One region of the Companilactobacillus heilongjiangensis genome, then DNA from elsewhere that is predicted to be linked to it. Evidence: a T-box and tRNA genes for the amino acid it is inferred to sense, from the RefSeq annotation. Region 1 holds a T-box; the other holds one or more tRNA genes.
What was found. A T-box is a leader RNA that pairs with one kind of tRNA and senses whether it is charged. The one in region 1 lies ahead of asnS (asparagine--tRNA ligase), so its partner is inferred to be a tRNA-Asn.
Positions count from the first base shown of each region.

Region 2: it encodes a tRNA-Asn, which carries the amino acid that the T-box ahead of asnS (asparagine--tRNA ligase) is inferred to sense. The anticodon was not compared.

Region 1 covers NZ_CP012559.1:901,515-910,999, reverse strand. Annotated here, with positions in the region: gene JP39_RS04150 (tRNA dihydrouridine synthase) at 1-164, shown strand, start outside; gene JP39_RS12560 (hypothetical protein) at 216-377, opposite strand; gene JP39_RS04145 (DUF1700 domain-containing protein) at 358-918, opposite strand; gene JP39_RS04140 (PadR family transcriptional regulator) at 911-1,228, opposite strand; gene asnS (asparagine--tRNA ligase) at 1,479-2,870, opposite strand; T-box leader at 2,930-3,162, opposite strand; gene JP39_RS04130 (alpha/beta hydrolase) at 3,250-3,966, shown strand; gene JP39_RS04125 (hypothetical protein) at 4,050-4,739, shown strand; gene JP39_RS04120 (P-loop NTPase fold protein) at 4,813-5,358, shown strand; gene JP39_RS04115 (collagen-binding domain-containing protein) at 5,378-6,991, opposite strand; gene JP39_RS04110 (nicotinate-nucleotide adenylyltransferase) at 7,130-7,774, opposite strand; gene JP39_RS04105 (HTH domain-containing protein) at 7,994-9,301, opposite strand; gene JP39_RS04100 (PTS sugar transporter subunit IIC) at 9,343-9,485, opposite strand, start outside.
Region 2 covers NZ_CP012559.1:1,689,121-1,698,605, reverse strand. Annotated here, with positions in the region: gene JP39_RS07765 (LTA synthase family protein) at 1-1,895, shown strand, start outside; rRNA gene JP39_RS07760 (16S ribosomal RNA) at 2,575-4,141, shown strand; tRNA gene JP39_RS07755 (tRNA-Ile) at 4,227-4,301, shown strand; tRNA gene JP39_RS07750 (tRNA-Ala) at 4,326-4,398, shown strand; rRNA gene JP39_RS07745 (23S ribosomal RNA) at 4,509-7,426, shown strand; rRNA gene rrf (5S ribosomal RNA) at 7,511-7,627, shown strand; tRNA gene JP39_RS07735 (tRNA-Asn) at 7,637-7,709, shown strand; tRNA gene JP39_RS07730 (tRNA-Ser) at 7,724-7,814, shown strand; gene JP39_RS07725 (VOC family protein) at 7,893-8,360, opposite strand; tRNA gene JP39_RS07720 (tRNA-Arg) at 8,543-8,616, shown strand; gene dapF (diaminopimelate epimerase) at 8,704-9,485, opposite strand, start outside.

The DNA.
Region 1 (9,485 bases):
CTAAGCATTACGACATGCCTCGTTTCCCTTCACTCAAGCGTTTCTTCAAGATTTATGCTCGCCCAGAATTGGGAGCAACTGATTTGAGAAATGCGATGATGGATACTAAATCTACTGACGATGTTAGAAAGATTTTGGCTGAGAAAGATAAATATTTGAAATAAAATAAAGGTTTCGTAAGTTTGAATTATACTTACGAAACCCTTTTTGCTATCCTAATTCCCTTTAATCGGAGCATACCAGCTACCACCGTGGTTAATTAAAGCACTGATATTAAAGTTCAAACTGAATAGTGTAGCTAACGCAAGTACAATCCCAACTATGATAAGAATTGTTCCCCAAAAAATAATTTTTGAATTAATTTTTAACAAGTCCATTTTTAATTCCCCTAACATTAAATTTTCTAAATAGATATTTATTAAAATTGAAAAGTTTCTGAGTTAAATACACAAAAAGCTGTTCTACCAATAATGAACCGCCTAAGAATAACAAGCAGATGCCAAGTTGGAACCCACCATATAGCAAACCTACTTTAACCATTACGACGAAACTACCAACCAGTGTCCAGCCACCAGCGATTAAAAAACTTACGGCAATGAGCAAAACTGCAAATAATAAAAGGACTGGTACTAAGTATGCTGCCAACAAAAGTGGTCCCCAAACTGGCAATGATCCAATCAACAACGCACTCTTCAAACGATCACTCGTCTGTGGTATTTCCACGTCATTGTCTGAAATAATTTCTACCAATACTTTTTTGACTCCACCAACTTTTTCAACTGCTTCAACTTCAGTAGCACCATTTTCAATTAAGTCATCCAAATATTCTGAATAATAATCGAGATAATCATCAGCATTCTTAACACCGAATTTTTGTAATTGCTTTTTTAATGTCTTTAAAAAATTTTGTTTATCCATCAATCTCTGCCCCTTTTATAAAACCAATAATTTTTTCAACTTGACCCCATTCGCCAACAAATTCAGCAATTTCTTGTCGGCCAACATCAGTTATTTGATAGTACTTTCGCACACGATTATTGTGAATTTTACTTTTAGTCGTAATCGCCTTTTTCGCTAGAAGTCGTTTTAAAATTGGATACAATGTTGACTCAGATACTTCAATCAACGGTGCCAAATCATTGATAATGGCATATCCATATGATTCCTTCCGTTCTAGCTCGGCTAATACGCAAATATCTAATAATCCTTTTTTTAATTGTGTATTCATTTTATACCTCGCTATACAAAGTATTATGTATTAGGATGTATTATTTGTCAATATAAAAAAATAGCTATCGAATATTTTAGGATTCGATAGCTATTTGATAATTATATATGGGCAGTGGCTCTAAAACGAGTTCCACCAGCCAATTTCTTCCGCTTTGCCTAACTTCCCAAATCATCCGCAAAGTTCAGCGGATAATTCGTGAAGTCATGCAAATGCTCGGAAATTCCCGGGCTTGTTCCACTCTCTGTCTCTAAAATTCAGCATTACCCGGTGTTCTAGGATAAGCAATGACATCTCTGATATTTTCCATACCTGTGATGTACATGATCAATCTTTCAAATCCAATACCGAAACCTGAGTGAACTGTACCACCGTACTTACGTAATTCTAAGTACCACTTGTAGTCATCTTCGTTCATATCAAGTTCAGCCATTCTTGCTTCTAGCTTATCAAGACGTTCCTCACGTTGTGAACCACCAATTAATTCACCAATTTCGGGAACTAATAAGTCGGCTGCAGCAACTGTCTTGCCATCTTCATTAGCACGCATGTAGAATGCCTTAAATTCCTTTGGATAGTCAGTAATAAATACTGGCTTCTTGTAAACTTGTTCTGATAAGTAACGTTCGTGTTCTGAATCTAAGTCAAGTCCCCAGTAAGGTTTAACTTCAAATTCAACATCGGTTGCTTTTTCCAAAATATCGATGGCATCAGTATAAGTTACGTGGGCAAATTCTTCTCCAGCTGTAGCTTTCAAACGGTCAATCAAAGTATTATCAACGTTTTCGTTCAAGAAGTCTAGTTCTTCTTTAGCATGATCCATAACGTAGTTGATAACATACTTCAACAACTCTTCTGAACAATCCATTTCATCTTGCAAGTCAGCGAAAGCCATTTCTGGTTCGATCATCCAGAATTCAGATGCGTGACGACCAGTATGTGAGTTTTCAGCTCTAAATGTAGGACCAAATGTATAAACGTTTCTGAATGCCATAGCAAATGGTTCAACTTCTAGTTGTCCACTAACTGTTAGGTTAGTTTCTTTTCTAAAGAAGTCTTCACTGTAATCAACTTTGCCATCGTCTGTCTTAGGTACGTTGTTCATGTCCAAAGTTGTTACTTCAAACATTTCACCGGCACCCTCGGCATCTGAACTGGTGATAATTGGTGTGTGAACGTATACGAAATCATGTTGTTGTAGGTATTCGTGGATAGCAAAAGCAGCTAGTGAACGGATACGGAATACTGAATAGAATGTGTTAGTTCTAGGACGCAAGTGGGCAATTGATCTCATAAATTCGTATGAGTGAGCCTTCTTTTGTAATGGATAATCGGCGTCAGAAGCACCTTCTTCAATAATTTCAGTAGCGTGAATTTCGAAAGGTTGTTGTGCCTTAGGAGTTAGTGCCAATTCACCGACAACTTTAATAGTTGTGCTGATTGGGAACTTAACAACTTCAGCGTAATTTTCCATATCGCTAGTCATAACAACTTGAACATTCTTAAAGAATGAACCGTCGTTTAATTCGATAAAGCCAACTCGCTTTGAACCTCTGATTGTACGAATCCAACCAGAAACAGTGATTTGGTCACCGTCAGCAAATTCTTTTTTGTATAAATCTTTAACTAAAACGTTTTGCATTGATTTCTCCTTATGTTCTCAGAATACTATAGACGAAAAAAAGATCCTCCATCCCCAATAAAAGGGACGAAAGATCTTTCCGCGGTACCACCCAAGTTTTTTATAAAAAAACACCTCAAAGTACATTAAATACTTGCCAATTATAACGTACTGGTTGACGTCTAAACCTACTCTCGAAATTTCAGCTAGAAGAACAAAGATGTTTTTCTTATATACCGACACGCCAAGCTCTCACTACCCTTGACTCCCTGTGGATAAAGTATATAGTACTCCTTCTTTTAATATCAAAAACATATTAATTTTCTTAAATGTATCATATCCTTATACAGCTTGTAAAGTACAATATTGATATAGATATTTTAAGATTGGGGTTTAATTTATGAAAAAATCAGTAAAATGGCTACTTGGCATTGTCATTACACTTGTCGCACTAGTCTTAATCATGCTTGCCGTGGTCAAAAATAAAGAGTATTCACCTTCTACAACTGCTAACTCTGCAGCCGAAAACAGCACGATTGTAGACAATACTATCAAATTTTCTGGTGACGACAGTAAGCCTAAAGTCATCTTTTACCCAGGTGCTTTAGTTGATCCCAAGAGTTACAGTATCTGGGCTAACAAGGTGGCACAAGCGGGGTACAGCGTTTATATCGTTCGTTTTCCTCTCGATTTAGCAGTCCTTAATGCCAATGCAGCATCCAAAGTACAGGGCAATTATGATTACATTATCGGTGGTCATTCTTTAGGTGGCACGATGGCTTGTCGTTATGCCAAAAATCATTCCCAAAAACTCAAAGGAGTCTTCCTTTTAGCAAGTTATCCTGAAAAAAAAGGTGATTTACATGAAATAAAAGTACCAATTATCTCACTAACTGGAACAAATGACGGAGTTTTAAACTATACCAATTATAAAAAGGCTAAAAAATTACTGCCAAATAATACTATTTATGAACAGATTTCTGGTGGTAATCATGGTGGTTTTGGTAGCTACGGCAAGCAGTCTGGCGATAATACCGCATCTATCAGCAACGCAAAACAACAAAATATTATAAGTACGTTATTAATAAATTGGTTAAATCACCGCATTAGTGAATAAACTAAAACGTTTTCATAAATTTCCACAAAAGCGCATACATTTTTGTTATACTGGGTCTAGTTGTTACATCTTTTGGGGGAAATATGACTATCTTAATTAATAAAAATATCAATTTATCTGCTGATTCAAAAACATTCATTGAACAATATATCAATTACGTACACGATGTTAACCCGAAGGATATTTATGAGGGTTTGAATAATAAACAAATATTGAAGAATAAATTTATCTTTCAAATATATCAACTTGAGAATCTTGACCTTGCTGACGTTGACTTGCATGTTACTAATAACACAGTTTACGTCTTAGCACGTTTCTGGAATTCCAAAATCATTAATATTGGGACAATTCCTCTGACTAAAGGTCTTAAAATGGCCTTAGCACAAGATTCGTACCCTACACTTTCAATTGCCGGTGGTAACTATAAAAAGGTTGTCACGGATGAATATGGCGAAGACAGCATCATTGATGACTTTGAACCATATCAATTAACATTGGCAGTTCATAAAGCTGAACCAATTGACAGTCGTGTTGAAAAAATTGACACAATTTATCACTATGCTTTTAAGAGTGAACAAAGTTTGGTGACAATTTCTAAGAATATGATGCGTTGTTTCGCAGTCTTTGGATTATTGTTAGGACTAGGGTTCATGTTCCTCGGATTTTTCCTAACTGGTTTGATGGTAATTATCGCCTTCTTCGGTGTTAATTCATACACATTATTATTGGCCGATACGCACATGCAAACACAACGTCAACGAGTCAATTCTTAATAACATCCCTTAGTGGATGTTATTTTTTTCCATTAGCTATATAATCAACTCAAAAATTAAATGAGATGATTATTTGAAATCTAGCTATGTTGTCGTTATTAGTGGTGTAACTGGCAGTGGCAAAACAACTTTAATCAATGCCCTAAATAAAAAATTAAATAGTTTCGTGATTCCTTTTGACGATTACAGTATTGATGCCCTTCCATCAGCGCCACCAATTGATACACCAGTAAAGGATGCAGTTAATCAATACGACATTAGTGCTTTAATGGCAGATTTGAAGAAAGTTAATAATCATTATCCATTTATCCTGATTGATTTTCCTTTCGGATATAAGAATAAAACTTTGAAGCCGTTTATTGATAAAGTAATTTATATTAAAACTCCACTGGATATTTGTTTGGCTCGTCAGATTATCCGCGACTATCAAGATAAATCAACCGATGAAATTATGTCATGGATGAGAACTTATCTCGACTTTGCTCGCCCTATCTTTGTCGATCATGAACAATTCGTTAGTAATGATGCGGATCTGGTAATGGATGGAACGCTATCATTGAATGAAAAATTGAATTTAGTTTTAAAAACTATTCCATCAAAAAAAGACCTTTTGCAGTGATTGCGAAAGGTCTTTATTTTTAATCAACATCCACTTTCTTCTTTTTACGTTTAAAACCAAACATTGCTAACAGTACTCCAAAAATCATACCCAAGAATCTGAATGTATCACGATTCGAGGTTTTTGGTAATGAGCTACTTGAGTCATTAGTATCGTTAGTAATCATTTCTCCAGCACTTTCCTTTGGCAATGGGGCATCTTGACTAGCCATACTTTCAACTACAGGCTCCATTAAAGGATCGTTCGGATTCGTACTCTCATCAACTTCTTCCAAGTATGGACTTTCCGCTGATGAATCAGTTTCTGGCGTTAAACCGGGATCTACTTCTGGTTCAGGGTCTGGAATTTCTAAGTCCGGTAGTTCTGGATCTGGTGTGTTTGGAACTTCTGGAATTACTTCTGGGTCGGGTGTTTCTGGTTCAGGTTCAGGCTGTGGTTCTGGCTCTGGCTCTGGTTCTGGCTCTGGTTCTGGTTCTGGCGGATTCGGGGTTTCCTCCTTTGCACTATCCTGTAAATCCCACCTATGACTTTCTCCACCAATTGTTACTTCCTTTGCAACAATGTTTCCGTCAAGATTTACACGTGTACTAATTTTTGCTTCTGGACTCAAAACGCTGCCTTGAAAAGGGCTATGTATTTCAATAAGTCCACTATATAACCCATCCTCTGATGTACTATCATAAAAATTCCAAAGTAAGTGACTATCATCAAAATGATCAGTCTCCTTATTTCCCCTCGTATCACCATTAGTGTATTTAAGCTGAATTTGTGATTTCACATCATAAGTATCTGCACCACCAGTATCAACATTAATAATAACGTTGGTACCATCTTTCTCATGACTCAATCCATCAATGACGAGTCGAGTATCCATAGATAAAACTTCTGGGGCTAGATTAATCACAATTTCATTTTTACCATTCGGCTTATAATCACTTAACATAATAGTTCTACTATTTCGATCACCTAAATCTGAGTTTCTTACTTCCGGATATGATGTCATTTCTGGAAACTTTTTCGATTGTTCATTTAAAAAAGCAAAAATACTATCGAAATCAAGATAGGTATCACTTCCCTTATCCTGAAATACATCCTCGACATGAATGTTCCCAACTTTATCTCCATTTATATGAACTTCGTTTGAAATATTCTCAAGTCGGACATTCTTACCAAATACAGCTTTATTGGTTCTACCTTCTTTTCTTGCGACAAAGGCCCCACCATTACATCCATTCACTGTCTGAATGTAAAAAATATCCTTATCAAGATTATTCTTCTCACTAACCTTCGTACCAAAACTATTGTCTTTACTATTTAATTCTTGAACCGCCAAATTTCCATTGACATGAGCATCTGTTGTGGCCTTTCTAGCGAAAACATGAAAGTATGCAGCATATCCTAGAAGATTATTTGTATCCTTTTTAAAATCATCTTCAACTGTCCCACCGCTCTTAAAGTCTTCACTGACCATTGTTGCAGTATCGATAGAAGCCTTTGCCGGAATTTCTTCAGCTGCAGCCAAAACCATTTCTGTATTGGACAAACTTGATACATGCGGTTTATAAACAACTGCAAAGGTCAACATACGCCCCAACGACAACCCGGTTGCAGTCATAATAATTCTTTTCCTCATAAAGCCAACCTCCCAATTTGTGACTTTTGTAACCTAATTCCATTTTATAAAGTTACTTGTAAGTTTGTCACTTTTAAACACAAGACAAATTCCGAAAGTACAAAAAAAGCCCGTCACATCAATTGCGACGAGCTGAAATTATTTTTTATAGATTCCTTTATCTTTGATATACCAAGCAACGTCATCAGGCACAAAGTACTTGAGCGATTTACCTTCACGAACACGCTGACGAATGACGGTCGAACTAATTTCAATTACTGGTGTATTGACCCACAAAACTGGATAGTCAGATTTCTTTTCAAAACCTTTACGACAGACACCAACGAAATGAACTTCTTTCACAAGCTCATCAATATGCGACCATTTTGGCAAATTTTCGACCATATCATAACCGACAATCAGGTAATATTCAGTGTTCGGATTACGCTTTTTTAAACGCTTGATGGTTTCATACGTATAACTGACGCCACCGAGGTCAATATCAGTCATATCAAGCTCAAAATGGGGATTATCTCTAATTCCATATTTGACCATGTTGATTCGATCATCGACGCTGACTTTGGGAATATAACGACTAATACCACGATGAGGCGGAATTTTGTCCGGAATAAATAAAATCTTATCGAGATCCAACTGTTCATAAACTTGTTCAGCAATCATCAAATGCCCATTGTGAATCGGATTGAAAGCACCACTGAGAATACCAACATGCTTCTTTTTAGCATTGGTCTGCAACTGTGGTTGGGCTCTAGTTTTAGTAATAACTGATGCTGCAGTATTCATAAATTCACCTGCTTTGAATAACTATTTTCAATTATTATTATAGCCTTTATTAAACCCTTTTGAATGGTGAAAGGCCCTATGATTCAATTTCTTGATATAACGCAATAAATTTAGCTACTTAAAATGAATCATGATTGAAGAATACCAGTAATTTGTAAATAGCAACTTACTAACATAAAAAGGAAACTCGAATTTTGTGTCATGATTTCGAGCTTCCTTTTATTTTTTCTGATAAATTGTTTGACTAATTACTTTAATAAAATCCGCTAAATTATTCGGATCAGCGAGCGTATGAATTTCAAAAAAACTAATCTCATTTAAGAGTTCCTTAGAGCGGATACGAAGCTGATCAGAGACAAAAAAGATATGCTCATGCAGTTGTATCAACTCATCTAATTTAAACATATTATTACAAATAATAATTGGAATTTGTGGCTGTAAAACAACCGCCAGTTGAGCCTGCAAATGATAGCCGACAACTAAATCGTTAGTATAAATAATGACTTTGGCTTTATTCTTAGTCTTAGTCAAAGTACTCTCATTAAGAAGATTTACAAATGGTCGATCAATCTCATAGATTGCAAACGGACATGGTTCTTTCAAAGCAGTGGTTATTTCTTGCACTGGAAAGTAAATATTGAGTCTCGCTTGTTCATGGTATTGAAAATTGGTCAAAGCTAGACAAGACATGATTGCATTTTCATCATTTTTATACTTTTCAAAAAAGGCTTGATAGTCCCCATGTAATTCCATGACATTATTCACCGGTGATAATCGTAAATATTCCCTGATAAACTGCTGTCTTTCAACCGGCATCGCATGCCAACCGAAGTTTTTTACATCATTTAAATTAGTCGATAGCAAGTAAAAAACCAAGGTAATATACGACTCAGTATCTGGCAACCAAACTCCAGTTAGCCGATAATAACCATCAACTATTTGTTTTAATAGCCGTTTTAATTGTGCTTCACTGACCTGATTGTTAAAAATCAATTTCAAATATGAATTATCAATTCGCCGATTAATCCGTGGCAACGATAATTGTGCTAATGCAAAGTCCAACCAAAGCTGATTTCCAATCAAAATAATTCCTTGATTATTCCCTTGAACCCTGACGTGCCAAGGACGGCAGACCGTCTTCAACTTTTTAAGCGTTCGATTGATCAACGAAACTGAGATGTGTAGCGTATCTTCTAAATCTTGAATCGTACATTGTTCATCTTTAGTATATAAATACCAAAAGATTAAGAATGGCCAATCTTTTGCTAATGCTAAATGATCATCACCGAATTCCTCAGAAGCAACTACCTTCACCAATCTTGCAGAGTCTTCAACAAAATAAGCACGCTTTTCTTTATCATAAATAACTAATTGACTCGAAAAATTAGCATTAATACTTCGAATATCATTCGTAATTGTTCTTGATGAAACATTAAACTTTTCGGCCAATTGCTGACTTGATAAATACTTAGCTTCTTGATTAAAAGCTGTTAAAATTTGTCGCTGACGATTCAGCACTACCATCATCCCTCACAGCGACACGTCATCAGTCAAACCACCGTGTCACACTATTCTTGATTACCTTGTTCTTGCGCTAAGGCCTGATTATCTGCAATTCTAGCAAATGGTAAATAAATAATTGATGTCACAATTATCATCACAATTTGAAGTATAACAAACGCAGGACCTGATTGTAAAAAGCCATTGATCA
Region 2 (9,485 bases), 790 kb from region 1:
TCATGTTATTGCTGTTCGGTATCTCATTGTATATGAAGGGAAGAAAGTCCTACATTTTCCTATTGATAATTGATTTCTTGGATACCGTCTGGTTATTCTCTAACATCTTGTATTATCGTGAATTTTCAGATTTCTTGACGATGGTTTTGATTAAGGGGTCCGGTTCAGTTACAAATAACCTAGGTAAGAGTATCTTAGGTATCTTGAAGCCAACCGACTTCTTAGTCTTTGCCGATGTGATTATTCTGATATTGTTATTGGCTTTCCATGTCATTAAGATGGATATTAAACGCCTCAACTGGCGGATTCCAGTTCTAATCAGTTCACTGGCTGTCTTGTTATTTGGTGCTAATCTAACTTTAGCTGAAAGTGACCGTTCACAACTTTTGACAAGAACTTTCGATAATAACTATATCGTGAAGTATTTGGGACTAAATGTCTTTAATGTGTACGATATGGTTAAGACAACACAGACTAATGCTGTTAAGTCGCAAGCCAAGAGTTCCGATATCAATTCAATTGAAAAGTATATGAAAGACAATTACGTACAGCCTAATGTGGAATACACAGGAGTTGCTAAGGGTAAGAATGTCTTTATTATCCATTTGGAGAGTTTGCAACAGTTCATGATTGACTATAAGGTCGATGGCGAAGAGGTAACTCCAAACTTGAACAAACTTTATCATCAAGACGATACCTTGAGTTTTGACAACTTCTTTAACCAAGTTGGACAAGGTAAGACTGCCGATGCGGAATTGATGCTGGAAAACTCACTCTTTGGATTACCAGAAGGTTCAGCTATGGTTACTGATGGTACGACAAATACCTTCCAAGCTGCTCCAGCCATTTTGGATCAAGAGGCCGGCTATACGTCCGCTTCATTCCATGGGGATGTTCCAAGTTTCTGGAATCGTGACAATGCTTATAAGTCATGGGGATACGACTACTTCTTCAGTTCTAACTATTATAAAGAGAAGAAGAGCTATAACGTCGGCTATGGTATGAAAGATAAGATTTTCATGCGTGATTCTGCACAATATATTGAACAATTGCCACAGCCTTTCTATGCAAAACTGATTACCGTTACGAACCACTATCCATATACTCTAGATAAGAAGAACCAATCAATCGAAAAGACTGATACTGGCGATAAGACTGTCGATGGCTATGTCCAAACAGCTCATTACTTGGATCAATCTATCGGTGAGTTTATGGCATGGTTGAAAGAAACTGGCCTAGATAAGAACAGTATGGTTGTACTATATGGTGATCACTACGGTATTTCTAATAACCATAAGAAAGCCATGGCTAAGTTGACAGGTATTAAAGGATTCAATGAATTCAATGATGCTCAATATCAACGTGTACCATTTATGATTCATATGGATGGACTAAAAGGTGGAATCAACCATACTTATGGTGGTGAAATCGATGTTCTTCCTACACTATTGAACCTATTAGGAATCGATAATAAGAATATGATTCAATTTGGTAGTGATATGTTATCTAGTGAACATTCACAAGTCGTAGCGTTTAGAAATGGTAACTTCGTCTCGCCAACGGTATCGAAGGTCGGGGGAACTTACTATAATACTAAGACGGGTAAAGTGGACAAGAAGATTTCTAAAGAAGAGAAAGAGAAACTCTCTAACCGTGTAACAACAGAATTGTCGTTGTCAGATCGTGTTATCAACGGAGATCTCTTGAGGTTCCATAAACTACCTGGATTTACAACTGTTAATAAGAAAGACTACTCATATAAGAAGAGTACTGCCTTGAAAGCACTCAAGAAGGCACAAAAGGAGAAAGGGACTAGTCTATTGGCTCAGAATGACAATAAGTCAATGGTTGATCTCTATCAAACAGACGCGCCAGAATTGAGTTCTGACAAGTAAATAGAAGCGAGAGTGTGACAGACATGGTCAACTTTCGAGTATTAAGACAAATGGCTCCAGTAATCCAATTTGGGATTGCTGGGGCTATTTGTTTGTTTAAGTGGAAAAAGCTATGTTTTGTTACGTGTTTATGCTGTATGTTTGAGGTGAAAAATCACCATTTTTTGTATGGACAGAGTCCGTTAATAGGTAGTAAGATAGTGTTTAACAGCGGATATGATTAATCTTTTGAAAAAAATTCAACTTTTTTGTAAAAAAGGGTTGCGCAAACTTAATCTAATTGGTAATATATATCTTGTTGTTGCGACAGATGACAACGGCGTCAACGGATTCAAGCTTAATTGCTTATCTTAATCGCCTTTAATTATTTTAAAAAAGTTCTTGACTTGGTCTTGTAACTTCGATATGATAACTAAGTTGTCTGTTGGATAACTCCTAACAATTTATCATTTGTTTGATAGATTGTTAGGAAAATTATTTTAAAAAGTTCTTGACATTCATTTGTCAGCTTGATAAAATAATTAAGTCGCTGATGAGCGTAAGCGCTTAATCAGCTGGTAGACCTTTGAAAACTGAACAAAGTTTTAACACTAAAATTGTGTAGGCCAACATTTATTTGTTGGATTTACAACGAAGTCAATTCGCTAGTATTTAATATTTTTATTGAGTCACAAACTTTTAATATGAGAGTTTGATCCTGGCTCAGGACGAACGCTGGCGGCATGCCTAATACATGCAAGTCGAACGAACTTTCCCGATGATTGAAGCTTGCTTCATGAATCGGATCTAAGTGAGTGGCGGACGGGTGAGTAACACGTGGGTAACCTGCCCAAAAGTGGGGGATAACATTTGGAAACAAGTGCTAATACCGCATAACAACTACTTTCACATGATCGTAGTTTAAAAGATGGCTCTGCTATCGCTTTTGGATGGACCCGCGGCGTATTAGCTAGTTGGTGAGGTAAAGGCTCACCAAGGCAATGATACGTAGCCGACCTGAGAGGGTAATCGGCCACATTGGGACTGAGACACGGCCCAAACTCCTACGGGAGGCAGCAGTAGGGAATCTTCCACAATGGGCGAAAGCCTGATGGAGCAATGCCGCGTGAGTGAAGAAGGTTTTCGGATCGTAAAACTCTGTTGTTGAAGAAGAACATGCGTGAGAGTAACTGTTCACGTACTGACGGTATTCAACCAGAAAGCCACGGCTAACTACGTGCCAGCAGCCGCGGTAATACGTAGGTGGCAAGCGTTGTCCGGATTTATTGGGCGTAAAGAGAATGTAGGCGGTTTATTAAGTTTGAAGTGAAAGCCCTCGGCTCAACCGAGGAAGTGCTTCGAAAACTGGTAAACTTGAGTGCAGAAGAGGAAAGTGGAACTCCATGTGTAGCGGTGGAATGCGTAGATATATGGAAGAACACCAGTGGCGAAGGCGGCTTTCTGGTCTGTAACTGACGCTGAGATTCGAAAGCATGGGTAGCAAACAGGATTAGATACCCTGGTAGTCCATGCCGTAAACGATGAGTGCTAAGTGTTGGAGGGTTTCCGCCCTTCAGTGCTGCAGCTAACGCATTAAGCACTCCGCCTGGGGAGTACGATCGCAAGATTGAAACTCAAAGGAATTGACGGGGGCCCGCACAAGCGGTGGAGCATGTGGTTTAATTCGAAGCAACGCGAAGAACCTTACCAGGTCTTGACATACCATGAAAAGCTAAGAGATTAGTCTTTCCCTTCGGGGACATGGATACAGGTGGTGCATGGTTGTCGTCAGCTCGTGTCGTGAGATGTTGGGTTAAGTCCCGCAACGAGCGCAACCCTTATTATCAGTTGCCAGCATTCAGTTGGGCACTCTGGTGAGACTGCCGGTGACAAACCGGAGGAAGGTGGGGACGACGTCAAATCATCATGCCCCTTATGACCTGGGCTACACACGTGCTACAATGGTCGGTACAACGTGCTGCGAACTCGCGAGGGCAAGCAAATCACTTAAAACCGATCTCAGTTCGGATTGTAGGCTGCAACTCGCCTACATGAAGCTGGAATCGCTAGTAATCGCGGATCAGCATGCCGCGGTGAATACGTTCCCGGGCCTTGTACACACCGCCCGTCACACCATGAGAGTTTGTAACACCCAAAGCCGGTGGGGTAACCCTTCGGGGAGCTAGCCGTCTAAGGTGGGACAAATGATTAGGGTGAAGTCGTAACAAGGTAGCCGTAGGAGAACCTGCGGCTGGATCACCTCCTTTCTAAGGATATGATGCGTAAGCATCAACGGAAATACACAATTGTTAAAACTTTGTTTAGTTTTGAGAGGCCTACCGGGCGTTTTTCGGGCCTATAGCTCAGCTGGTTTAGAGCGCACGCCTGATAAGCGTGAGGTCGATGGTTCAAGTCCATTTAGGCCCATTCTCATATTAATAAGTACCATATGGGGGCTTAGCTCAGCTGGGAGAGCACCTGCTTTGCAAGCAGGAGGTCATCGGTTCGATCCCGTTAGCCTCCATTGGCAGAAATGCCAATGTTCGTACCTTGAAAACTGGATATTAAGAAATAATGAATTAAAGAAACACCGAAAACTGCGCGATAAAAATGATTAATTTCATATTTTGTCAAGATTAAGTTATAAAGGGCGCACGGTGGATGCCTAGACACTAGGAGCCGATGAAGGACGTAACTAACGACGATACGCCTCGGGGAGCTGTAAGTAAGCTTTGATCCGGGGATTTCCGAATGGGGGAACCCAAATATCGTAATGGATATTTACTTGTTTGTGAATACATAGCAATCAAGAGGAACACGCAATGAACTGAAACATCTAAGTAGTTGCAGGAAGAGAAAGAAAATTCGATTCCCTGAGTAGCGGCGAGCGAAACGGGAATAGCCCAAACTAAAGAGCTTGCTCTTTAGGGTTGTAGGACTGATGTTGTGAGAACAAAAGGTAATGATAGTTGAACAAGTTGGAAAGCTTGGCCAAAGAGAGTGAAAGCCTCGTAAACGAAATCTGACCCACTCCATTCAGTATCCTGAGTACGGCGGAACACGAGAAACTCCGTCGGAATCTGGGAGGACCATCTCCCAAGGCTAAATACTCCCTAGTGATCGATAGTGAACCAGTACCGTGAGGGAAAGGTGAAAAGTACCCCGGAAGGGGAGTGAAATAGATCCTGAAACCGTGTGCCTACAAGTAGTCAGAGCCCGTTAATGGGTGATGGCGTGCCTTTTGTAGAATGAACCGGCGAGTTACGTTAACATGCAAGGTTAAGATGAAAAGTCGGAGCCGTAGCGAAAGCGAGTCTGAATAGGGCGACTAAGTATGTTGATGTAGACCCGAAACCAAGTGACCTACCCATGACCAGGTTGAAGATGCGGTAAAACGCATTGGAGGACCGAACCCGTGTATGTTGAAAAATGCTGGGATGAGTTGTGGGTAGCGGTGAAATTCCAAACGAACTTGGAGATAGCTGGTTCTCTCCGAAATAGCTTTAGGGTTAGCCTCGGGGATTAGGATTATGGAGGTAGAGCACTGTTTGGACTAGGGGCCCGTCTTGGGTTACTGAATTCAGATAAACTCCGAATACCATCAATCTATACCCGGGAGTCAGACGATGAGTGATAAGATCCACCGTCGAAAGGGAAACAGCCCAGATCACCAGTTAAGGTCCCAAAATTCATGCTAAGTGGAAAAGGATGTGGAAACGCATAGACAACTAGGATGTTGGCTCAGAAGCAGCCATTCATTCAAAGAGTGCGTAATAGCTCACTAGTCGAGTGATTCTGCGCCGAAAATGTACCGGGGCTAAGCATGATACCGAAACTGTGGATGTGTCGTAAGACACGTGGTAGGAGAGCGTTGTAAGAGCATTGAAGCTGTACCGTGAGGAGCAGTGGAGTTCTTAGAAGTGAGAATGCCGGTATGAGTAACGAAAGACCAGTGAGAATCTGGTCGGCCGAAAGACTAAGGTTTCCTGGGGAAGGCTCGTCCTCCCAGGGTTAGTCGGGGCCTAAGATGAGACCGAGAGGTGTAATCGATGGATAACGGGTTGATATTCCCGTACTAGTTTATTTTGTTTGAACGATGGAAGGACGCAGGAGGATGATGTGTGCGCGCTGATGGATATGCGCGTCCAAATAGCAAGTCTTGGTAAGAGTCAAATGCTTTTACCTTTAAGGACAAGTTATGATGGGGAGTGAAATTTTAGTAGCGAAGCACAGTAACTCACACTGCCGAGAAAAGTTCCTAGTTAGAAATAAACTACCCGTACCGCAAACCGACACAGGTAGTCGAGGAGAGTATCCTAAGGTCAGCGAGTGAACTCTCGTTAAGGAACTCGGCAAAATGACCCCGTAACTTCGGGAGAAGGGGTGCTGGTGTAACAGCCAGCCGCAGTGAATAGGCCCAAACAACTGTTTATCAAAAACACAGGTCTATGCTAAATCGTAAGATGACGTATATGGGCTGACGCCTGCCCGGTGCTGGAAGGTTAAGAGGATCAGTTAGCTTTTGCGAAGCTGAGAATTGAAGCCCCAGTAAACGGCGGCCGTAACTATAACGGTCCTAAGGTAGCGAAATTCCTTGTCGGGTAAGTTCCGACCCGCACGAAAGGCGTAATGATTTGGGCACTGTCTCAACGAGAGACTCGGTGAAATTATAATACCCGTGAAGATGCGGGTTACCCGCGACAGGACGGAAAGACCCCATGGAGCTTTACTGTAGCTTGATATTGAGTTTTTGTGTGACATGTACAGGATAGGTAGGAGCCGTTGATTTCGGAACGCTAGTTTCGAAGGAGGCATTGGTGGGATACTACCCTTGTTATATGAAAACTCTAACCCACGCCGCTCAGCGCGGTGGGGGACAGTGTCTGGTGGGCAGTTTGACTGGGGCGGTCGCCTCCTAAAATGTAACGGAGGCGCTCAAAGGTTCGCTCAGAATGGTTGGAAATCATTCGCAGAGTGTAAACGTATAAGCGAGCTTGACTGCGAGACTGACAAGTCGAGCAGGGACGAAAGTCGGAGTTAGTGATCCGGTGGTACCATATGGAAGGGCCATCGCTCAACGGATAAAAGCTACCCTGGGGATAACAGGCTTATCTCCCCCAAGAGTTCACATCGACGGGGAGGTTTGGCACCTCGATGTCGGCTCATCGCATCCTGGGGCTGTAGTCGGTCCCAAGGGTTGGGCTGTTCGCCCATTAAAGCGGTACGCGAGCTGGGTTCAGAACGTCGTGAGACAGTTCGGTCCCTATCCGTCGCGGGCGTAGGAAATTTGAGAGGAGCTGTCCTTAGTACGAGAGGACCGGGATGGACATACCTCTGGTGTACCAGTTGTGCCGCCAGGCGCATCGCTGGGTAGCTACGTATGGAAGGGATAAACGCTGAAAGCATCTAAGTGTGAAGCCCCCCTCGAGATGAGATTTCCCATTCCTTTATGGAAGTAAGATCCGTTAGAGATTATGACGTAGATAGGCTGCGGGTGGAAGTGTAGCGATACATGGAGCTGAGCAGTACTAATAGATCGAGGACTTAATCGAGTAAGAGTTTACAGCAGTTCGAAGTGATTCAAAATTTAATTCATTGTTCTTAATATCTAGTTTTCAGGGTACGAGCGAAAATAGTGTGGTGGCGATAGTGAGAAGGATACACCTGTTCCCATGCCGAACACAGAAGTTAAGCTTCTCCGCGCCGAAAGTAGTTGGTGGGAAACTACCCGCGAGGATAGGGAGCTGCCACGCTGTTATTATTCCGGTTTAGCTCAGTTGGTAGAGCACCTGACTGTTAATCAGGTTGTCGTCAGTTCGAGTCTGACAACCGGAGTTTTTTTTTATCTTGGAGAGTTGTCCGAGTGGTTGAAGGAGCATGATTGGAAATCATGTATACGAGTATTGACTTGTATCAGGGGTTCGAACCCCCTACTCTCCGTAAACTCTAATTCAAAAGGGTAATATAACACTTAAAAAAGGATTCATATCATTCGATATGAATCCTTTTTTGTTACGATTAATCGTTTTTATGATCTTGTGATTGTGACCATGGAGATGTGTGCAACATCCAATTGATACCATATTTATCAGTAAAGCCACCCATTTTGCCACCCCAGAATTGTTCCTCGAAGGGCATAGTGATTTCAACTTGACCAGATTCTTCGAGGTGTTTGTAGAAATTGTCAGCAGCTTTAACGCTTTCGGGATCTTCGTTATTTATATCTAACATTAATGATATTTGTCCACTAGGTTCAGCATTGCCACTAAATGCATCAGAACATTCAATTTTCATACCAAGAACAGTAAAACCGGCATGCATAGTTAAATCTTCTAAGTTTAAATCTTCAGGAAGACCAAACTGCTTAGCTTGTTCAAGTTGAGGACTGATACGATAAACTTCAGTCGCTCCAAAGACATCTTGATAGTACTCAATAGCTTCCTTAGCGCTATTAAATGCAATGTAAGGGTAAATTTGTGATTGCATCGGAATCATCTCCAGATTTGATTTTATGACCAAATTGTACCAGTTATAGTGTTAGATATATATAATTTTACTCAGAAACTATGAATTAAATTTGATCTAAAAATTGTTGTTAAAAAATAAAAAAAGTCGTATACAAATTTACAATATGTATGCTATAATTATTTTTGTTGAGTTATTGATATGCGCCTATAGCGCAATTGGATAGAGTGTCTGACTACGAATCAGAAGGTTGTAGGTTCGACTCCTACTAGGCGCACTAATTTGAAAGACTTATGAGTTTATCTCATAGGTCTTTTTTTTATGCAAAAAAATAGACATCATCTAAATGATGTCCATTGTGAAATTATTGCGAAATACTTTCAACGAATGCTTGGTAATCTTTCTCTTCACCAGTTTCTGCAACGTCAATGTCGTTGAGATTGTTGCTATGAAGGTTGAATTCACTAACTTCAAGTGTATGAGTGAATGTAGCATTACCAATTAGTCTTAATTGACTGTTTTCTTTGACTGGATTTAAAGTGATTTTAGTTTTAACCATGCCGCCAGGATTGTAAACACTGATTTCTTTATCAGGGTCGAATTTATCTGGGTGCAACATTGCAAAGGCGAGACTGGTAGCTGACATACCAGTACCGCAAGCATTGGTAAAGCCAACGCCACGTTCGTATGTTTGAACAAAGATTTTATTAGTGTCGAGAATCTGACTGAAACTGACATTAACACCTTCAGGGAAGTATTCGTTCTTGCCATTAAGTTTCTGACCTAGGTCACCTAATTCTAATTGACTGACTTCAGGCACAAAGCTGATTAAATGAGGATTGGGCACCGCTATAGCGGTAAAACTCTGGTCTGGTAAAAATTCAGGAACCATCATATCGATCATTTCATCATTTTGCTTATATGAGAAGGGTAAATCGGCTTTTTGGAAAGAGATTGGTGAGATTTCAACACTGAATGCTGGAACGCCGTTATAAAGATCTGGAGCCTTTTCAACATCTAGGTCTGACTCCATAGTTTCAATTTTAAAATTATCTAGCTGATATTTTTCGGATAGGTAACGACTGACTGTTCTCAAGCCATTGCCACACATCTTAGCTTCACTACCATCGGCATTGATAACACGCA